Regions from separate parts of the Nostoc sp. DedQUE05 genome, predicted to be linked through region 1. Evidence: predicted binding sites of a transcription regulator. Region 1 holds the regulator's gene; each other region holds the start of a gene.
The links. The regulator NtcA, encoded in region 1, controls nitrogen genes in cyanobacteria. The targets are predictions, from matches to a motif close to TNTGTANNNNNNNNTACANA.
Positions count from the first base shown of each region.

Region 2: a site for NtcA is predicted at 1,446-1,465, ahead of RMZ42_RS02465 (DUF3120 domain-containing protein). Genes of this name have one in related genera too.
Region 3: a site for NtcA is predicted at 971-990, ahead of glnA (type I glutamate--ammonia ligase). Genes of this name have one in related genera too.
Region 4: a site for NtcA is predicted at 1,599-1,618, ahead of RMZ42_RS19430 (DUF2605 domain-containing protein). Genes of this name have one in related genera too.

Region 1 is NZ_JAVRCB010000014.1:33,936-37,102, reverse strand. Features, by position in the region: gene RMZ42_RS12420 (DUF3084 domain-containing protein) at 1-1,086, opposite strand, end outside; gene ntcA (global nitrogen regulator NtcA) at 1,255-1,926, opposite strand; gene fabI (enoyl-ACP reductase FabI) at 2,306-3,082, shown strand; gene hisB (imidazoleglycerol-phosphate dehydratase HisB) at 3,164-3,167, shown strand, end outside.
Region 2 is NZ_JAVRCB010000002.1:55,532-58,698, forward strand. Features, by position in the region: gene RMZ42_RS02465 (DUF3120 domain-containing protein) at 664-1,443, opposite strand; gene RMZ42_RS02470 (undecaprenyl-diphosphate phosphatase) at 1,890-2,714, shown strand; gene RMZ42_RS02475 (TIGR03279 family radical SAM protein) at 2,968-3,167, shown strand, end outside.
Region 3 is NZ_JAVRCB010000052.1:30,161-33,327, forward strand. Features, by position in the region: gene RMZ42_RS34835 (hypothetical protein) at 1-96, opposite strand, end outside; gene apcB (allophycocyanin subunit beta) at 247-756, opposite strand; gene glnA (type I glutamate--ammonia ligase) at 1,113-2,537, shown strand; gene RMZ42_RS29285 (hypothetical protein) at 2,653-2,853, opposite strand.
Region 4 is NZ_JAVRCB010000026.1:957-4,123, reverse strand. Features, by position in the region: gene RMZ42_RS19445 (hypothetical protein) at 1-38, shown strand, start outside; gene RMZ42_RS19440 (hypothetical protein) at 85-330, shown strand; gene RMZ42_RS19435 (DUF2973 domain-containing protein) at 546-875, opposite strand; gene RMZ42_RS19430 (DUF2605 domain-containing protein) at 1,184-1,501, opposite strand; gene RMZ42_RS19425 (hypothetical protein) at 1,719-1,880, shown strand; gene thrS (threonine--tRNA ligase) at 2,033-3,167, shown strand, end outside.

The DNA of each region.
Region 1 (3,167 bases):
TTGCTTGCTTAATTGATCGACCCTATCCTGGGTCACGCGCAGCAGTTCTAAGTTTGCCGAATTTGCACCAGGTTCGCTTAATTCGAGGTTGGCGTTGCGATTGGCTTCTTGTAAAAGTTGTACCACTGCTTGACGAGCAGCGGCAGGTTGAGTAACACGAATTACAGCAGCGGACAGAACTTGACCGCGAACTAAGGCCAGCTTACCCAAACGCAGGTCGCGGTAGGACTGATAATATTTTTCCAGTCTGGCAACTTCCTGTTCTAGTTCCTCCTGTTGTGCTTCCAATTCTTTGAGGCGCGATTCCCGTTTGGTAATCACTTGCTCTCGTGCTGCAACTTCTACGTTACGCTTTTGAATCAGTTGATCCAGTTGAGCAATTTTTTGATCGCGCGCTTCTATCGCTTCTTGACGGTTAGCAAGTTCGCGATCGCGTTTTTCAATTGCTGTTTTGGCTTCGTCAATGGCTGTTTTCGCTTCTGCATATAGTCTTTGACGTTCTGTCTTCAAGAGTTCAACTGCCGCCTGTAGCTGTTTTCTCTGATTGGAAACGCTTTGCAACTCAGCTATGGCTTTTTGGTACTGAGTTACAACTTGTCCTAGCTGGCCTTGAGTGCGTTGGAGTTGAGTTTGAGTTTGAGCTTGTTGACTAATGGTACGGTTCAGCTGGGCTTGCGTTTCCCTCTGTTTAGCATTTGCCGCCTGCAAGGATTGATTAATTGCCTGCAAGTCTTGTTGTGCCTTTGCTTGAGCAATTCTTGCTTGGTTTAGCTCGCTTTCTACCTGACTTTTCTGCGTTTCTGCGGTTTTTAGCTGTTCTCGCTTCTGTCTGAGGTCTGTTTGAATATCTTCTAACTCAAAGACTCCTTTTCGCAAACCTTCGTCGGCAGCGAATAAAATCCCTAAAGTGGATGCTGAAATCAAACCACCAGTAAAAATTGTTACTAGTACGGCGGTGTTTTTTGGACGAAGCTTAAAAAGTGAGAGGCGGGCTTTGCCAACTCGTGTGCCGATGCGATCGCCCACGGTGGCAATTACGCCTCCCAGAATCAAAATTGCTGCGATGAGGATGTATCCGGTGGTCATCTTTAGCTACCGAAATCCTTCCTGATACAGCCTACTACTTTTAAGCATTGTCTGGAAAGAAGTGGAAATTGGCAATAGCTGAAATTATTCAATTTTAGATTTACCTCTAGCTATTAGTGTCATTTTTCAAAATAGAACACGCGCCGATTCCCCTTTCTCCAATTGTTTTTATGTGAACTGTCTACTTAAGGTAACAGGTTTATGCACAGTAATCTTCTTTTTGTGGATAGAAATCATTTTTTTCTCACGCAAATCTCCCAGTAGCCTAGTAACGGTAACACGAGTTGAACCAATTGCCTCTGCGATCGCTTGATGAGATAATTTCAAATCAATTGTGATCCCATCTGCACAAGGAACGCCAAAATCCCGACAAAGAATTAACAAAAAACTCACCAACCTAGAACCCATATCTCGGTGAGCAAGAGTTTCAATCATCATCTCTGTTTGTAAAATGCGCGAAGACAGACCTCGCAGCATTAACATTGATAATTCTGGATTTTCCTTGAGTGCTTGTTCCACTTGTTCAATTGGTGCTGACAGTAATTCCGCAGGCGTAAATGCAACCGCATGGTAAAACCGATCCGACTTATTTCCTGTCAGCAATGACAATACACCAAAAACACTATTTTCCCGCAGCAACGCTACCGTTATTTCCTCTCCTGCCTCGTACACCCTGGAAAGTTTAACAGCACCTTTCAAAAGAAAATAAACTCGTTCGGCAGGATCGCCAGGAAAAAAGATCGTTTTATTGCGTTCAAACGTTTCCACAACTGGCGGAAACGCCCCGGTCGCCATCTGACGAAAAACATTTGCTAGGGCTTTATCTTGTGTCACGATCATCTCCCTTCCCCTACCCAATGCCGGAAAAACAAAAACTGATTACCTAAGAATACACCCGAAAAATGAATAAAGCACCGTCAACCTTTCTGTACTTTCCTATACTCCAACTAATCTCTTCATAACTCTTTGTTTATAATGATACATAATTGTTGATCCTTTCAGCTACTAATTGTTGATAAGTACTTCCAATAGCTATATTCAAAAGGTTTTTTGAAGAACAAATAAAGATATCTTGAGAATATCTTTATAAAAAATCAAGGTTTTTGTCACAGCAAACACCCTTAGCAATATTCATTTTTGTCAAGCCTGTATAAAACAAAGACAAAACGTGCCTCAGATTCTAGTATGCTCCTAATGATCGATCGCATTAACAATTTATATGCTAAATCTGACTGGAAAAAATGCCCTTGTTACAGGTATTGCCAATAACCGCTCGATCGCTTGGGGCATCGCCCAACAACTGCACAAAGCTGGAGCAAACCTGGGTATTACTTACCTGCCGGATGAACGCGGCAAGATGGAGAAAAAAGTCGCGGAGTTGGTAGAACCTCTTAACCCCAGCTTATTTCTTCCCTGTAATGTCCAAGATGAAGACCAAATTAAATCTACCTTTGAGACAATTCGCGAACAGTGGGGAAAGCTAGATATCCTCATCCATTGTCTGGCTTTTGCCAGCAAAGACGATTTAAGTGGAGATTTTAGCCAAACCTCTCGTTCTGGCTTCAACACCGCCTTAGAAATTAGTACTTACTCACTAGTGCAATTAAGTGGTGCAGCGAAACCTTTGATGACAGAGGGAGGTAGTATCGTCACCCTGACATATTTAGGTGGTGTTAGGGCAATCCCCAACTACAATGTTATGGGAATTGCTAAAGCGGGTTTAGAAATGAGTGTGCGTTACCTGGCTGCTGAACTAGGGCCGCAAAATATTCGCGTGAATGCCATCTCCGCAGGCCCCATCCGTACATTGGCATCTTCAGCAGTGGGTGGAATTTTGGATATGATTCATCATGTAGAAGAAGTAGCTCCCCTACGACGCACCGTCACTCAGCTAGAAGTAGGCAACGCTGCGGCTTTCTTGTGTAGTGATTTGTCCAGTGGGATTACCGGACAAATTCTATATGTAGATGCAGGATATGAAATTATGGGAATGTGACGCGATAAAGTTAGGAGTTAGGAGTTATGAGTTATGAATTTTTAACTCCTAACTTCTAACTCCTAACTCTTTTCACTCCCCATGC
Region 2 (3,167 bases), on a different contig from region 1:
ATTAGTCATTAGTCATTAGTCATTGGTCATTGGTCATTGGTCATTGGTCATTGGTCATTTGTAAAGGACAACTGACAAGGGACAAAGGACAACTGACAACTGACAAAGGACGAAGGACAAAGGACAAAGGACAAAAGCTGATAGCTTAGTCAACACAGCAGTCATCAGAAACTAATATACAGCGTATTAATATCCACAATATTTACCGTTACTGGGTTTGACTATACTTTTGCCATAAATTTTCATCGTGGAAAGAGTGCCTGTATGGCTGCAATAGCGTTACATCGACGATTCCAGCAGCATTCTCTGCTTGACGAAATCTTTTCGGGGTGGCTGATTCTACCTTTCAAGCAGACACAAAACTGCACGATTTCTAAGATCGAAAACCTTGCCAAAAAAGACTTGATGCCGATCAATTTTTATGTAATATTTCTTAACTAATTAATCATCTACAGCATCATTTTTGATGTGCCGTAGATTGGGCTGGGAAAAGTTTCAGTAAGAGAAGCCCACACGCTCATTGCAACATCAACATATAATAAGACTCGTATTTGATTTTTGAAAAAAACTCAGTACACTTTTATTCCTTCTTCCCTGTTCGCTCCCTACGCAAATAATTTCTCCGAATCAAAATGGATTCCTATATAGTGTCTCCTACCTTCTTCACGCTGCGATCGCAGCTAACAAAAATAGGCTGTCTACCAAAATTGTGCTTAAAACTGCGCCGCCAAAGGCATACCAGTGTCTTTGATTTCGACCTAAAGCTGAAATTCCTACTGTTAATAGCACTACGGCGAGAATTATCGCCCAAGTTTGTCCCCAAGGTGCTTGTACTTGTATGAGAGCATTTTGTAAGATTTGCGGTACTACATCTGCATCTACTCTCATAATTTGCCGCCAATAGGGCATCAAATCTACTATATAAAAATATACATCTGTTAAAACTGTACCGAGTAAAGAACCTAAATAAAACCAGTTACCTACCTTGCCCCAATTCTTTGCCAGACACCAGCAAGCAAACGGTAAACCGATAAATTCCACAGGCAGATGCCATAAAGGTTCCCAACGTAACCAACCCCAGTAAATCGCTCCTGCTAACCAACTCCAGCTAAACCCCAAGAGCAAATCGCCCCAGACGTAAGTTGCAGGACGTGACATTAATGCAAAACTGAGCCATACCCAAAATCCTGTCATTGCTAAACTCAGACTTGGTAGCGATCGCACTATTGGCGCTTCTATAAATACTGGCACTGTTACCAAAAACACCGCTGCTGCAAACACTAACCAAGTTTGTCGGGTAGAAGGAGATAAGGGTAAAGAGGAAGAAAGGGAAAGTGTAGATTCCAATTGTCTGATACCGTTTTGCGCAGTATCAGCTAAATCCAACTCAGTATCAATAGAAGGGGTAGAAACGCTGTAGGAAGACAGTGTATTATTAATCAAAGTTTTTAATATTTGTTACTAAACTTTATTTTACTTAAGATATCACATTTTCAAATCCCCCCCTGGGGCATTGTAATTATACTAAAATTTCCACAAGCGCTGGTGCAAACCAAACAAAACATTCTGCGCCAGACGAATCCATTAAAGTTCCACTGATACAGAACTCCTTTGTAGTTCCTTATAAATAAGGGATTACACAGAGGTGAAAAGTCAGCTGCTATGAGTCTGCTAAATATTAAAATTTGATGAATTTTTCAAATTGCGTTGACTTATTGAGGCGGGTGTAAGAACATAGTCAGCGTCTTCGATGATGTTTTCGATCGGTCAAATTGAGTTTTCTATAAGATTGGGTGCAATAGAGAGTATATAAAGCAACATCATCAGCTAAACTCAGCCAAACAATGTTCATCACGATCTCTATCACACGAAAAAGGTATTAATTGTATATGGAGTTTATTCAAGCTTTTATTTTAGGTATTGTTCAAGGTATTACAGAGTTTTTGCCAATCAGTAGTACTGCACATCTTATAATTTTTACCAAGGTATTTGGTTGGAAAGAACTAGGTTCTAAAGATTTTGTTGACGCAATTCAATTTGGCAGCGTTATCGCAATTGTGGGGTATTTTTGGTCGCTGATTTATAGTATTGTCAAAGGTGGAATCGAAGCACTAAAAGCCAAAGACTGGCAACGCGAAGAATGGAAGATTCTTGTCGGTATTGTAGTCGGAACACTGCCGGCTTTAATTTTCGGCTTCCTTTTGAAAGATATTTTACCTGAAAGTGCATTAATTATTGGCATCATGTCAATTATTATGGCACTTTTACTAGCTCTAGCAGAAAAAATTGGCACTCGTAAGCGCGGTTTTGAGTCATTGCAGATTCAGGATGGTATTTTGGTTGGATTGGGACAAACACTTGCCTTGATTCCGGGCGTTTCTCGTTCTGGTTCGACGTTGACAACTGCCTTATTTTTAGGATTAGAACGTGCTACAGCAGCAAAATTCTCATTTTTGTTAGGGTTTCCAACTCTTACCATTGCGACGCTGTACAAAAGCTTGAAAATATTCAAGTTGTTTCAAGCTCACCAGTTGCCAGATAACATTGTTGCACTGTTAATTGTAGGAATTATTTCAACCTTTATTTTTTCCTACCTATCAATTGCATTTTTGATCAAATACTTAGCAACCAAAAACACTTTGGTCTTCGTATGGTATAGATTAGCATTCGGTAGTGCAATCTTACTAGCGATCGCAGCAGGTTGGAAAGGATAATATTCATTAGTCATTAGTCATTAGTCATTTGTCATTTGTCCTTTGTCCAAAGCAAATGACTAGAGCGATCGCTCGGTTGTATGTAATACAATCTAACCTCACTTCCATTCCTCTCTCCTAAAAGGAGAGAGGCTTTAAATTTTACTCCCCAACGCGACTAGGGAAGAGGCTGAGGTTAAGTCTGTATTAAACTCAACTAAGAAACGCTATAATGCCCAATGCCCAATGCCCAATGCCCAATGCCCCATTCCCCATGACTACCATTCATCCTGCTCGAATTACCAAGGTTCTTCCAGACTCAATAGCCGCAGAGATTGGTTTTGAAGTTGGGGATGCGATCGTTGCAATCAATGGTACACATCCCCGCGATTTAATTGATTATCAGTTTTTGTGTGCTGATGAAATTTTAGAATTAGAAGTTTTAGACGCTACTGGTAAAACTCATAGCTTGGA
Region 3 (3,167 bases), on a different contig from region 1:
TTGCTCGTCAAAGACAATTAGGTTTATTCTTATACTATTAAGAATTAGCTGACCAAAGCGTTCGGAAAATATACCTTCGTAAACCCGCTTGGGAATTGCTGGTTATGATTTTGCCCTTTGCAGGCAAAATCTTGAATAAAGCCCTTCTCAACGTCTAGAGTTCACAAAAAAGCGATCGCTCCATTAAACCAAAGTGCGATCGCTATTTAAGTTTATGTCGGGGCAGACACCTTGCCCACCTAAAATCTAAATATCTATCTCGCTCAACTCACGTGTAATGTGATCGAATGGTTCATCTACAAAAGCACTATTAACCACACCTGCTGCTGCTACTTGCTCCTTAATTAGCTCCTTGAGAATCTGGATACCGCGAACTGTAGGCCCAATAGGTACTCCTAAAGAATTGTAAGTTTCCCGCAGCCCTTGCAGCACTCGTTCATCCAACACATTGGTGTTCCCAGCAACCAGCGCATAAGTGGCGTAGCGCAGATAGTAGTCCATATCGCGCAGACAAGCTGCATAACGACGAGTTGTATAAGCATTTCCACCAGGGCGAATCAATTCTGGCAGTTCTTCAAATAACTGTAAACCAGCTTGCTTCACAAGTCCAGCCGCATTAGAATTGATTGCCGCCGCCGCTTGTACTCTTGCTGTACCACTATCAAAGTAAGACTTTAGGCTATCGATCGCATTCCGGTCAAAATAACGACCAGCTAAGTCATAATTCTTAATTAAACTTGTTACTGCATCGCGCATTCCTTCTTCTCCCAATCATTGCTATTTATGGTTTGATATTTATTTGGCTGCACTTATGCACCAGTAAATTTTTGTGCTATTAAAAATAGATTCGGCACAAAAACAATCTATCCACTACATAAGGATTTTATGTCAAAGTTGACCCTATATGATGAACTTTCCAGTTTTGTACAGATGATCGCCGAAAGGTTAATATAACCTGATAATCCAGATATCTGTAGCACAAGCTACAAAATCAGCTAATGTCTAGTATTTAAGATATTTCTGGTGTGTCACCGCCTGATTGAGATCGGTAGGGTTAGGATGCAATGTAAGATTTTGGTTTACTTTAGGAAATTGGTAGAGAAGGAGTAACAATGACAACACCACAAGAAGTCTTGGAATTGATCCGAGACCAACAAATTCAGCTGATCGATCTCAAATTCATCGATACAGTAGGGACTTGGCAGCACCTCACACTGTACCAAAACCAAATCGATGAGACTGCATTCACTGATGGCGTTCCGTTTGACGGTTCCAGCATCCGGGGTTGGAAAGCGATCAACGAATCGGACATGACGATGGTACTCGACCCCAACACTGCTTGGATCGACCCCTTCATGGAAGTGCCAACGCTAAGTATAATTTGTAGTATTAAAGAACCCCGCACGGGTGAATGGTACAACCGTTGCCCACGCGTTATTGCCCAAAAAGCAGTAGATTACCTAGTTTCTACTGGTCTTGGTGACACAGCCTTTTTTGGCCCTGAAGCTGAGTTTTTCATCTTTGACAGTGCTAGATTTGCCCAAACCGCCAACGAAGGCTACTACTTCTTAGAGTCCGAAGAAGGTGCTTGGAATTCCGGTAAAGCTGGTACAGATAACAAACCCAACTTGGGTTACAAACCACGCTTCAAAGAAGGTTACTTCCCAGTTTCACCGACGGATTCTTTCCAAGATATCCGTACAGAGATGCTGTTGACGATGGCACAATTAGGTGTACCCATTGAAAAGCATCACCACGAAGTTGCTACTGGTGGTCAGTGCGAACTAGGTTTCCGTTTTGGTAAGTTGATCGAAGCGGCTGACTGGTTGATGATTTACAAATATGTCATCAAGAACGTTGCCAAGAAATACGGCAAAACCGTTACCTTTATGCCAAAACCAATTTTTGGCGATAACGGTTCGGGAATGCACTGTCACCAGTCCATTTGGAAAGACGGCCAACCTCTGTTTGCAGGTGATAAGTATGCTGGTTTGAGCGATATGGGGTTGTACTACATTGGTGGTCTTCTCAAACACGCCCCAGCGCTGTTGGCAATCACCAACCCTAGCACCAACTCATACAAGCGCCTAGTACCTGGTTATGAAGCTCCTGTGAACTTGGCTTACTCCCAAGGGAACCGTTCTGCTTCTATCCGTATTCCTTTATCTGGTACTAACCCCAAAGCCAAACGTTTGGAATTCCGTTGTCCAGATGCTACTTCTAACCCCTATTTGGCATTTGCTGCAATGCTTTGTGCTGGTCTCGATGGCATCAAGAACAAAATCCATCCTGGTGAACCCTTAGATAAGAATATCTATGAACTCTCTCCAGAAGAACTGGCAAAGGTTCCTTCAACTCCAGGTTCTTTAGAGTTGGCTCTGCAAGCACTAGAAAAAGATCACGCCTTTTTGACCGAATCAGGCGTCTTCACGGAAGACTTTATCGAAAATTGGATTGACTACAAACTAGGTAACGAAGTCAAACAGTTGCAGCTGCGTCCTCATCCTTACGAGTTTTACCTCTATTACGATGCTTAATTAAGAGTCGTATCTAACTAAAAAGTAATAAGTAAGTTTTGCCACCCTAGAGTAAAGGGTGGCTTTTTTTAGAGTTGTCGGTTGAGATATTCACTCAAAAAATCAACCTTAAAACTTAGCTCATGGAAGCATGACTCGGCCCATAAATCATCCGAGTGTTAGCATCAACCTTCCCTTGAATCGGGTTCCAGTAGTGGGATGCTTCTTCAGGAAGACCAAGTTCTTGTGCAGCCCGCATCAGCATAGATTGTTGGCGATTCTTGACTTGCTGATGTTCGCGCACCATTAACGCACGGGATTTATCTGCGATAGACATAACCATAGTCCTCTCTATTTTGTGAATATATAATTTTTGGTTTTTTACTTACAAGACTAATATAACAAAAATTCTGTAACATAAGCTACTTTTTGCAAAAGTTTATATTTGCCTTTGCTGACAATATCAACTATTTGTTTCCAAAAGCCGGAAAAATCTTCCCAATCTACTTTTGATAACTAAAATCATCTAGCTTCAGATTGGTCTAACCTAAAAAAACACACCTTACCCAAGGCTGAACATTTATTCGTTACTTTTTTCTACACTTAAGGTCAACTCAAGTGATTAATTTTTGTAACTTTGATTTTTTTTTC
Region 4 (3,167 bases), on a different contig from region 1:
GTAATGCTTGTCAAAAGGGTCGGCAAAAGCTTTATTAAAATTTTCTAATTAGATAATTTCTAATCCGTAATACTCTAAATACTTATGAACAGACAATCTGATTTGCTATCGGAACTATGCGATTTTTTATATCCTCGTAGTCCATATTATGGGCAATTTAAACCAGAGTATCTAGTATTTAACGCTAATCTTCAAAATTTTTCTCAACGGGTAAACTACATTTGCAGCCTCCAAACTAGTGGTAAACTTTCACCACAAGAGGCTTACAAACAAATTCACATCCTCTGGAGACAGTTGAAAAGTGCTAAAAAAGAATTGGAAATTCGCTAGCTAAATAGAATGAAAATTGTATACGCCTGCGATCGCAGTCTTTGCAAGATGAGTGGAGTTGTCCACCAATTGAGTATTTTTAACAAAATGTAAAAAAGTTACATTGACTGGATTGATATGGAAATAAATTTTTACTCAGAAAAAAATTAAGGATGTAAAAACAACAACCATTTACACCCAAATTGCTAACAGACGCGATTAATCGCGTCTCTAGATTATGCTTCTTCTGAATTATCTCTTTTATGTCCTGGGGATGCTTCGTAAAGTGCATCGAGATGTTGACGCGCATCTTCAACGTTAATTGAACGCATTATCAAAAGTGGCTCTTTAATTAAATTCCCCGCGCTATCTAACAACTCTGGATGGGGTACAAACTGTTTTTTTGATGAATAATAACCAGAGTTACGTTGGTTATTCATTGGCGAGGAATTCGTTGGGTAAGTTCGCTCCCGATCGAAACTGAACATAATCAGGTTGCGGATTAAGTTGCCAACAGCTATAAATGCAAGGATTGTAAAAGCAAGAATGTAAAGCAGATGTAACATTGGATTTTCCTCCAGAACAGCAATTTTTAAAACTTTATTTTGTAACGCTTTGTTTCGCCGATACTGTACTCGCAGTTAAGACGAATATTCTACGCACTTTTCAGGCGCTTACATTTATATGGAGCTATTTGTCAACCGTTATTCCACTTACGGTAGCATAGGATACATTATTTTGCTAATCCAGATAATGTTAAGAAATTGTTAAGAGTTTTCTACTATCTTTTTAACGACTGATTTACCATCTTGCCTAGACGCTTCCTTAGTAATTTAAAAGACATCGCTAAGTTGTCTGCCGAAATTTAGCGCGCTTAGACTTCACGTCCTTGACGAAAGCGCATTGCGACATTCCAGCATTCTGTTACTAATTCATGCCAAGGCATTAACGTTGCCATATCAATTCCGACTTGTTTATCAGTTGCATTAAATAGCATTTTCGCCGTATTTAGTTCATCCTGCGCTTGCTTAACCCGCAAGAGCAAGTCAGATTGCTCTTGGTGACTCATAAATGAGAGTTCCTCAGTTTCGAGTAAATGGCGCGATCGCGTAAACCAATGCTGAAAATCTTCCAGCAGCGGATCTAAAACCGTTTTAAACAACTCAGGCCCTGGTAAATTTGAGTCTGACATAAATAAGAGGGATATTTCAAACTTGCTTACTAATATTAACGTTATTTACGTTTCTTAATACTTTTTAGATTTCTCTCATAATTACTTAATGTAAAATTTTGTAACAAAGGGCACAAAATTTATTATATAGTCTCGATCTCTGGTTTGTACAGTGCCTTTGGACAGGCATCTATAGGCATATATGACAGCGAGTTGCAATTCATAAGATAATTTAGCGATGTCTACGACGGGCTACGCCTACGCAGGCAATCCTGAATTTGAAACTCAGGTAACAAATCAAAAATTTATCTTTATTTTTGGATTGAAGAAGAATTCAGAAGTCAAAATTCAGGACTCAGAATCAAACCGCTACGCAAAGTCATTAGCTATTAGTCATTAATCATTAGTCATTAGTCATTAGTTATTCGTAACGGACAAATGACAACGGACAAATGACAAATGACTAATTAACCAAAGTCGTTATAGTTGAATAAGCCTACAGATTCAGATAAATCACCTTTTGTAATCACCTCGCCAACGGTTCAGCAGCCAATGTCGCCAAATTCATCAAATCAGTCACAACAGTTAGAACAAGTTGAAAAAATCTATTTACCGCGTACCAGCGAATCGGAGAACTTAAAAAAGATTCGCCACACTGCTTCCCATGTTATGGCAATGGCGGTACAAAAGCTGTTTCCCAAGGCGCAAGTTACAATCGGCCCTTGGATAGAAAACGGTTTTTACTACGACTTCGACAGTCCAGAACCATTTAGCGAAAACGATCTCAAAGCCATCAAGAAAGAGATGGCGAAGATTATCAATCGCAAATTGCCAGTAATTCGGGAAGAAGTCAGCCGCGAAGAAGCCGAACGCCGGATTCAAGGAATTAATGAACCTTACAAGCTAGAAATCCTGGGAGATATCAAAGAGGAGCCAATCACAATTTACCACCTGGGGAATGAATGGTGGGATTTGTGTGCGGGGCCTCATCTGGAAAATACTAGTGAATTAAACCCGAAAGCAATTGAACTAGAAAGCGTTGCTGGCGCTTATTGGCGTGGGGATGAAACTAAAGCCCAATTACAACGCATCTATGCCACCGCTTGGGAAAGTCCAGAACAACTCGCTGAATATAAGCGACGCAAAGAAGAAGCGCTACGGCGAGATCACCGGAAACTGGGTAAGGAACTGGGATTATTTATATTTTCCGATCTAGTAGGGCCGGGTTTACCTTTGTGGACACCCAAAGGCACTCTGTTACGGAGTACTTTAGAAGATTTCCTCAAGCAAGAACAGGTAAAACGGGGTTACTTATCTGTAGTAACACCCCACATTGCCAGAGTAGATTTATTTAAAACTTCTGGACATTGGCAGAAGTATAAAGAAGATATGTTCCCCTTGATGGCAGACGATCAGGAAGCTGCTGCACAGGAACAGGGCTTCGTGATGAAGCCGATGAATTGCCCCTTCCATATCCAAATATATAAGAGTGAGTTGCGCTCTTATCGGGAACTACCGATGCGACTGGCGGAATTTGGTACTGTTTACCGCTACGAACAATCAGGGGAATTGGGCGGTTTAACACGGGTGCGCGGTTTTACTGTGGATGATTCTCACCTGTTTGTCACTCCAGAACAGCTAGATAGCGAATTCCTTAGTGTAGTGGATTTGATTTTGTCGGTGTTCA